2 regions of the Cupriavidus sp. 01L45 genome follow, and region 1 is predicted to be linked to the other one. Evidence: predicted binding sites of a transcription regulator. Region 1 holds the regulator's gene; the other holds the start of a gene.
What was found. The regulator HrcA, encoded in region 1, represses chaperone genes, less so after heat shock. The targets are predictions, from matches to a motif close to TTAGCACTCNNNNNNNNNGAGTGCTAA.
Positions count from the first base shown of each region.

Region 1 (4,466 bases):
GACGGTCTTGGCCGACCGGCGAACCACAATGCGGTCGCCCGGCAGCAGCGAGGTCAGTGACTGCATGTCGAAGTTGACGCTCGCGTCGCGCGCCGTGGCCACCTCGATCGAGACTTCGGCGTCATGCGGCAGGACGATCGGGCGGTTGGACAGCGCATGCGGGGCAATCGGCACCAGCACCAGCCCCGACAGGGTGGGGTGCAGGATCGGGCCGCCCGCCGACAGCGCATAGGCGGTCGAGCCGGTCGGCGTCGAGACGATCAGGCCGTCCGAACGCTGGTTGTACATGAAGTGGCCGTCCACGGAGACGGCCAGTTCGACCATGCCGGAGATGCCGGAACGGTTGACCACGACGTCATTGAAGGCCAGCGCGGAAAAGATCACGCCGTCGTCGCGTACCACCTGCGACTCCAGCAGCATGCGGGTCTCCGACTCGTAGCGGCCCGCAAGCATGTCGGGCAGCACCGAATGCACGTCTTGCAACGGGATGTCGGTCATGAAGCCGAGGCGCCCGTGGTTCACGCCGATCAGCGGCACCGGGTAGCCGGCCAGCTGGCGCGCCAGGCCCAGCAAGGTACCGTCGCCGCCGAGCACCACCGCCACATCCGCATGCTTGCCGATCTCGTCCGGCGCCAGCGCCGGATAGTCGGTCAGCCCGGTAGCCATCGCGGTTTCGCGCTCGAACACCACATCCTGGCCGTTCCTGAGGATGCAGGCGGCCAGATCCTCCAGCGGGCCCTCGATGCCGGCGGTGGCGTACCTGCCGATCAGGGCGACGGTGCGAAAGGGCGCGCGCGCGGCGCCGGGCGTGGGGAGCGAAGACATGCCGGGATTAGACCATACCGCCGCGACCATTGTCAGCAGATGGGCACCTGCGGCCGGGCCGGAACACGGATGAGCCGCCCGAACGGGGTAAACTTGCGTAAAATCGGGAACATCATGGATGAACGTGCAAAAACGCTTCTCAAAACCCTGATCGAGCGCTATATCGCCGAGGGACAACCCGTGGGCTCACGGACCTTGTCGAAGTACTCCGGGCTCGATCTGTCCCCTGCCACCATCCGCAATGTGATGTCGGATCTGGAGGAAATGGGGTTTATTGCCAGCCCGCATACCTCGGCGGGGCGCATTCCGACGCCGCGGGGTTATCGCTTGTTCGTCGACACCATGCTGACCGCCCAGCCGCTGGATGGCGCGCTCAACCTGGCTGAACTGACCGGCAAGATCCAGGGCCAGTTGCGCGGCCAGCAGCTTGGGCCGCAGCGGATGATCACCTCGGCGGCTCATACCTTGTCCAACCTGTCTCAGTTCGCCGGCGTGGTGATGACCCCGCGCCGCGCCCAGGCGTTCCGCCAGGTGGAATTCATGCGGCTCTCGGACAAGCGCATCCTGCTGATCATCGTCACGCCGGAGGGCGATGTGCAGAACCGCATCATCCAGACCGAACTGCCGTATTCCCCGTCGCAACTGGTCGAGGCGGCCAATTTCATCAACTCGCACTTTGCCGGCATGAGCTTCGACAATGTGCGTGACCACCTGCGCGGCGAACTGCAGGCGCTGCGCATGGATATGTCGCAACTGATGCAGGCCGCGGTGGAGGCGGGCAGCAACGCCATGGCCGAGGAAGAGGACGATCACGTCTTTATCTCGGGCGAGCGCAAGTTGCTCGAAGTGGAGGATCTTTCCTCCAGCATGGAAAAACTGCGCAAGCTGTTCGACGTGTTCGAGCACAAGACCGGCCTGCTCAAGCTGCTCGATGTCTCCAGCCACGCCCAGGGCGTGCAGATCTTCATCGGCGGCGAGAGCAAGCTGGTGCCGCTGGAAGACATGGCGGTCATTACCGCGCCCTACGAAGTCGACGGCCAGATCGTCGGCACGCTCGGGGTGATCGGGCCGACCCGCATGGCCTACGAGCGGGTGATCCCGATCGTCGACATCACCGCGCGCCTGTTGTCCAGCGCGCTCAGCCAGAACTAGTGTCGTCCTGGCCCGGTCTCACAGACTGCCTGTTCCGTTCATCCTGTAAGCTCGGCGAGACCTGGCGGCCGCGCGCCCTGTGCCCGCGCCGCTCCGCCACACCGGAAATTACATGACGTTTACTCCCGAGCCGGCCTATCAGCATGGCCAGGCGCCGCGTACGGCGATCCTGCTGATCAACCTCGGCACACCCGATGCGCCGACGCCTAAAGCGGTCGGCAGCTACCTCAAGCAGTTCCTGTCGGATCCGCGCGTCGTGGAGATTCCCCGCGCCGCATGGCTGCCGATCCTGTATGGCCTCATCCTGCCGCTGCGCTCGCGTGCGTCGGCGATGAAGTACGAATCTATCTGGCTGCGCGAAGCCCATATGACGGGGTCGCCGCTGCTGGTGCACACCGAGCGCCAGGCCCACGCCTTGCAGTTGTTGCTCAACCAGCATGGCCACGAAGTTACCGTGGCGTGCGCCATGCGTTATGGCAACCCCTCGATCGGCTCGGTGCTGGAGGCGCTGCGGCGCCAGGGGACCGAGCGCATCCTGCTGCTGCCCCTGTACCCGCAATATTCAGGCACTACCACCGCGACCGCCTTCGACGAGGCATTTCGTGTGCTCAAGGCGTGGCGAAACCAGCCGGAGCTGCGGCTGATCAAGCATTTTCACGACCATCCGGCGTACATTGCGGCTTTGCACCAGCAGGTCGGGGCATACTGGGCGCAACAAGGCACACCGGATTTCGCGCGTGGCGACAAGCTGATCCTGTCGTTTCACGGGGTGCCGCGCAGGACGCTGGAACTGGGCGATCCCTACCACTGCGAATGCCTGAAGACCGGGCGCCTGCTGGGCGAGGCGCTGGGTTTGCAGCCGGGGCAGTACCAGGTCACGTTCCAGTCGCGCTTCGGCAAGGCGGAGTGGCTGCAGCCCTATACCGCGCCTACCCTGCAAGAGCTAGGCAAGGTCGGTACCGGCCGGGTCGACGTGTTTTGTCCCGGCTTCCCGGCGGACTGCCTCGAAACGCTGGAAGAGATCGCCATGGAAGGGCGGTCCGAGTTCCAGGTGGCTGGCGGCAAGGTATTCCACTACATTCCTTGCCTCAACGATGCGGAAAGCTGGATCGCCGGGCTCGCGGAGATCGGATTGCAGCACCTGCAAGGCTGGCCGCTGCGGATGCCCCATCCGCATGAACTGGAAGCCCGGCGCACGCAAGCCCAGACCCGCGGTGCGGCGGCATGAGCGGCGCGGGAGTTACGGCTTGGAGGTGAAGGTATGAACGTATCTTTTGAGGCCGATGCCCGCCTGCGCATCGACAAATGGCTGTGGTGCGCGCGATTCTTCAAGACGCGCTCGCTGGCAGCCGAGGCGGTGGAGCGGGGCAAGGTCCAGGTCAATGGCCAGGCCTGCAAGAATTCGCGCGAGGTCAAGCCGGGCGACACGGTCGTACTGGAGGCGCACCAGCAACGCTGGGAAGTGGTGGTAAAGGGCGTTGCGGGAGCCCGCGGTCCGGCAACCGTCGCCCAGACACTCTATGCGGAAACTGAGGCCAGCGAGGCGCGCCGGCGCCAAGACGCGGAGAACAGGCGGCTCAACGATGAACCGGCGTCGCGCTTGCAGGGCCGGCCGACCAAGCGCGACCGGCGCCAGATCGATGGCGTCATGGGGTGAGGAGGGCAGCCGCGTGGGCGGTCGCCCGGACTCACCTGGCTGGGTCAGCGAACGTAGGGGATGATGTAGTGCTTGAAAACCGCCTTGCCGCTGCCGTACTCGGTGTCTCGCGGCGTGAACGCGCCGGAAAGGCAGATAAAGGCTGTCATCACCGATAATGCGGCGAGTAGGAAGACCGTCAGAACAGGTAGCTTATGCATGGCTAACCTTTCGAGAGTGGCCCGACGTGTGATGCATCTTCGACCCCGTTATTTTTGTCATTTTTATACGTTTTCATCTTAGGGGGTGCGCTGCTGCAAAGCAATATGGCCCCTATTTCCACACGCCTCTCTTTGTAACCTTGTGTTTCACCGCACCGTCCCGGTGCGCCCTTGAAAAACAGACGCTTGCCACCAACTGCAGGCTACATTTGCCGATTGACCACCCGGCGGCCTGCGACCAGGCAGGCCGCGTCCTTGTATTGATACGGATCGACATGGAAGAACAGAAGCAGACGCCACCCACCACGCCGCCGCTCACGCCCGCCAGCGAGGAGCTGAACACCGCCCCGGCCGGCCAGGCCGAGAACGCCGCTGGCGACGTGGCGGCCCAGTTGGCCGCGCTTGAAGCCAAGGCCAAGGAGCACTACGACATGTTCCTGCGGGCAACTGCCGAGGGCGAGAACATCCGCCGCCGCGCCCAGGACGATGTCACCAAGGCGCATAAATTCGCCATCGAAAGCTTCGCCGATTACCTGCTGCCCGTGATGGACAGCCTGCAGGCCGCGCTGGCCGATGGCTCAGGCGATATCGCCAAGCTGCGCGAAGGGGTCGAATTGACAGCGCGCCAGCTC
Region 1 is NZ_JBFTSG010000015.1:12,784-17,249, reverse strand. Features, by position in the region: gene AC1DT6_RS12325 (NAD kinase) at 1-825, opposite strand, end outside; gene hrcA (heat-inducible transcriptional repressor HrcA) at 940-1,977, shown strand; gene hemH (ferrochelatase) at 2,090-3,205, shown strand; gene AC1DT6_RS12310 (RNA-binding S4 domain-containing protein) at 3,239-3,634, shown strand; gene AC1DT6_RS12305 (hypothetical protein) at 3,679-3,834, opposite strand; gene grpE (nucleotide exchange factor GrpE) at 4,110-4,466, shown strand, end outside.

Region 2 (4,466 bases), on a different contig from region 1:
CATGCCATAGACCTCGTCGCCGGGGGCAAAGGCCGTCACACCCGGTCCGACGGCTTCGACCACGCCAGCCATATCCAGCCCCAGCACGGCCGGCAAGGGGTGGCGGGCGTGCGCCGCATTGCCGGCGCGGATCTTGGTGTCGAGCGGGTTGACGCCGCTGGCGAGGATGCGCACCAGCACTTGGCCGGGGCCGGCCTCCGGCCTGGTCAGCCGGACGGTCGAGAACGGCGAGCCGGCGGCTTCGACGATGAGGGCCAGCATGGAGGCTTGTGACATGGTGAACTCCCGAAAGGAATGTCGTGGGTTGGTGTCACCATTCTTGGTTATGCGCAAATTTTCGTAAATCAACTAATTTGCACATGTTTCATGCGTATCTGCATGACTGTGGGTGCGGCTCGGGGCTGAATCAGGGCGTTGCCGCTCAACCTCACGCCTCCGGGCACAGGCTTGCGTGCGGAGGCAATCATTCGGACTTGCACAGGCATGGCTGACTCATCACCCGCGTACGTCCTGTCATTCTGTTGATCCCAATCAAACTGTCCCGTGTACCGCCTCCTACCGTTACCTTGCGGCGCGTCATTCCCGCGTTGCCTGCGGTGTTTCGGGGGGCGCCGATTCGCATTACAGTATCCAGGGGCGTGAATGGAGCAATGAGTGCAATGAGGATGAGGTTAGCGATTTGGCTCGTAGTGATAGCCGTTCTGTTGCCGGAGGGGGCCGTCGCCGTCGACTTCGGCAGCAAGGGCGGGCCTGAGCCTGCCAACATCGACAAACTGACCGATCTCCTTCGCGAGGATCCCTATGRTCTGGAGTTGCTGATCAGTTTTGGCACCTCCAAGGGCGGGTCGGCTGGCCATCTCGCCTTGGCGATCCGGGACGATGCGCCTGGCGACGATCTGGTCTACTCGGCCAACTTCTATGCCGACCGTACACGTAAGCACCAGAGCGGCTTCTACACCTCGGATCTGATGGTTGGCATCCCGAAGAAAGAGTACTTGTTCAAGACTGTCTCCTCGATCGCGGAAACGGCCTCGTTTGGCCTGGACTTCGGCGAGATCTACAAGCGCTCGGTCATCGGCGTGCGCGTCCGTGGCATACCGGCCAGCGACAAGGAGGCCTTGGTGGCTTACTTCAGGCGCATCAATGACGACTATCACCAGCGCGCCAGGAATACCGAGTATCACCGCGGCGAGATCAAGTACGACTACATGCGCCTCAACTGCGCCAAAACCGTCGGCGCCGCATTCAAGTTCGGGGCGGGCTACAAGGACCTGGAGGTCACCAGTGCCAAGGTCCTGTCCGGACGGCGGGTGGTGGCGGCCGCCACGGCCAACCTCCCCACCGAGATGGCGATGAAGCTCATCAAGGAGTGGGGCAAGCGCGGGTACGGCATGGACGTGGTGCTGTACAAGAAATACGGCGGCTCGACCTATATGGATCCGCACGAGGACGAAAAGGTGGCCTTCAAGGACCTGCCCAATCGTTTCCCCTCGGTCCTGTCCATGGATTTCCGCAGGGAGCAAGGCGCCTACGAGGACTTCGACAACCTCTTCGCCATGTATCTCCTCTACAACCTGGGCAAGTACAGCGTACGCGTGAACGAGCAGACGAGGCTGCTTGAGATTGAGAAGGACAAGCGACCAATGGCCTACCCGGAGGCAGCCAGACTTGCCACTCAGAGCGCCAGGTCGGACAGCGAGAATTTCCGCCGCCGCATCCCGTTTAGCCAGAGAGGGACAAGGATCGGGGAAACGCCGGATAACACGCACCTCTACGATTTCACTGACAAGGATGCCAGGACGGCGAAGCCCTAGAGATTAAAGCCACAGTCAGCCAGTCCACATGAAATTCCATGGTTGCCTCCCGGCGGCGCCAGCGCGCGGCTGTGCCGCCATTCCTCATAAGCCTCTGTATTTAAATGAGAATCTTGAAAGCCTGGCTGCGCCTCTGGCTGCGCGGGTTCAAGGTTGAACGAACTTCGGCATGAAGAATTTTGCCGGAGGAAGGGTAAACACGTATCAAGTCGCTGACTTGAAAACGTAAACCCCCGTCCCTATAATTAGCACTCGTCGGGCATGAGTGCTAACAGGCCTCGCCCGGCGCACCAATTCTGCTGGCCGTTAGTGCTGGCGGCCAATTTTGTGAACCTGAAATCACTTTTTGTACCAAGGAGTCCGTATGAATCTGCGTCCTTTGCACGACCGCGTGATCGTCAAGCGTCTGGACAATGAAACCAAGACCGCTTCCGGCATCGTGATTCCCGACAATGCTGCCGAAAAGCCTGATCAAGGTGAAGTGCTGGCCGTGGGCCCCGGCAAGAAGGACGACAAGGGCGCTTCGATCGTCCTCGACGTCAAGGTGGGTGACCGCGTGCTGTTCGGCAAGTATGCCGGCCAAGCCGTGAAGGTGGATGGCCAGGAACTGCTGGTCATGCGCGAAGAAGACATCATGGCTGTGGTGAACAAGTAATCCACGCACCCCATTCGTACCGATTTAGGAGATTCAGAACATGGCAGCTAAAGACGTAGTATTCGGCGACGCCGCCCGTGCCAAGATGGTCGAAGGCGTGAACATTCTCGCCAACGCAGTCAAGGTTACCCTGGGCCCGAAGGGTCGTAACGTTGTGCTGGAGCGCAGCTTCGGCGGCCCGACCGTGACCAAGGACGGCGTGTCCGTGGCCAAGGAAATCGAGCTGAAGGACAAGCTGCAGAACATGGGCGCGCAAATGGTCAAGGAAGTGGCTTCCAAGACCAGCGACAACGCCGGTGACGGTACCACCACCGCAACCGTGCTGGCCCAGTCGATCGTGCGCGAAGGCATGAAGTACGTTGCCGCCGGCATGAACCCGATGGACCTGAAGCGCGGCATCGACAAGGCTGTGGTGAACGCGGTCGAAGAGCTGAAGAAGCTGACCAAGACCACCACCACCAGCAAGGAAATCGCCCAGGTTGGCTCGATCTCCGCCAACAGCGACGAAGTGATCGGCAAGCTGATCGCTGAAGCGATGGACAAGGTCGGCAAGGAAGGCGTSATCACCGTGGAAGACGGCAAGTCGCTGGCCGACGAACTGGAAGTCGTGGAAGGCATGCAGTTCGACCGCGGCTACCTGTCGCCGTACTTCATCAACAACCCGGAAAAGCAAGTTGTCGCCCTGGACAACCCGTTCGTGCTGCTGTTCGACAAGAAGATCTCGAACATCCGCGACCTGCTGCCGGTGCTGGAGCAAGTGGCCAAGTCGGGCCGCCCGCTGCTGATCATCGCTGAAGACGTCGAAGGCGAAGCCCTGGCGACCCTGGTGGTGAACAACATCCGTGGCATCCTGAAGACCGCCGCTGTCAAGGCTCCGGGCTTCGGCGACCGCCGCAAGGCCATGCTGGAAGACATCGCCATCCTGACCGGCGGCGCAGTGATCGCCGAGGAAATCGGCCTGACGCTGGAAAAGGCAACCCTGCAAGAACTGGGTCAAGCCAAGCGCATCGAAATCGGCAAGGAAAACACCATCATCATCGACGGCGCCGGCGACGCAGCCTCGATCGAAGCACGCGTGAAGCAGATCCGTGCCCAGATCGAAGAAGCGACCTCGGACTACGACCGTGAAAAGCTGCAAGAGCGCGTGGCCAAGCTGGCCGGCGGCGTTGCAGTGATCAAGGTTGGCGCAGCCACCGAAGTCGAAATGAAGGAAAAGAAGGCACGTGTGGAAGACGCACTCCACGCAACCCGCGCAGCCGTGGAAGAAGGTATCGTCCCCGGCGGCGGTGTGGCCCTGCTGCGCGCTCGCGCTGCCATCGCCAACCTGACCGGCGACAACGCTGACCAGAACGCCGGCATCAAGATCGTGCTGCGCGCCATGGAAGAGCCGCTGCGCCAGATCGTGCTGAACGCTGGCGAAGAAGCTTCGGTCGTCGTGGCCAAGGTCATCGAAGGCAAGGGCAACTACGGCTACAACGCCGCCACCGGCGAGTACGGTGACCTGGTGGAAATGGGCGTGCTGGACCCGACCAAGGTGACCCGCACCGCGCTGCAGAACGCTGCTTCGGTCGCTTCGCTGATGCTGACCACGGATTGCGCCGTGGCAGAACTGCCGAAGGACGAGTCGGCTCCGGCAATGCCGGGCGGCATGGGTGGCATGGGCGGCATGGACGGCATGATGTAAATCTGCCGGCCTGCCAACCTGGCAGCCTGCTTTATCCGCATTACCTGTAGTAACAAAAACCCCCGCTGGCGCGAGCCGGCGGGGGTTTTTGCTTGTGCGCCGGTTGCCGCGCGGGCGACCGCTCCGGCGGCGTCAGAGTTCCACCGTGTAGCACCAGTCGAAAGCCGGGTTCTCCAGTTCGCCGGTCTTGCGGCGCACATAGCCGCGTGGGTTGCACACCACGCGGGCGTTTTCGAGGCGGTAGTCGAACCCTGTATGGGTATGTCCGTGGACCCACAGGTCGGCCTGCGCGATCAGGTCAGGCCGGCGCGAG
Region 2 is NZ_JBFTSG010000017.1:95,686-100,151, reverse strand. Features, by position in the region: gene AC1DT6_RS13970 (zinc-dependent alcohol dehydrogenase family protein) at 1-276, opposite strand, end outside; gene AC1DT6_RS13965 (YebO family protein) at 666-1,814, shown strand; gene groES (co-chaperone GroES) at 2,179-2,469, shown strand; gene groL (chaperonin GroEL) at 2,510-4,153, shown strand; gene AC1DT6_RS13950 (metallophosphoesterase) at 4,286-4,466, opposite strand, start outside.
Region 2: the regulator HrcA is predicted to act here: its motif matches at 2,060-2,086, upstream of groES (co-chaperone GroES).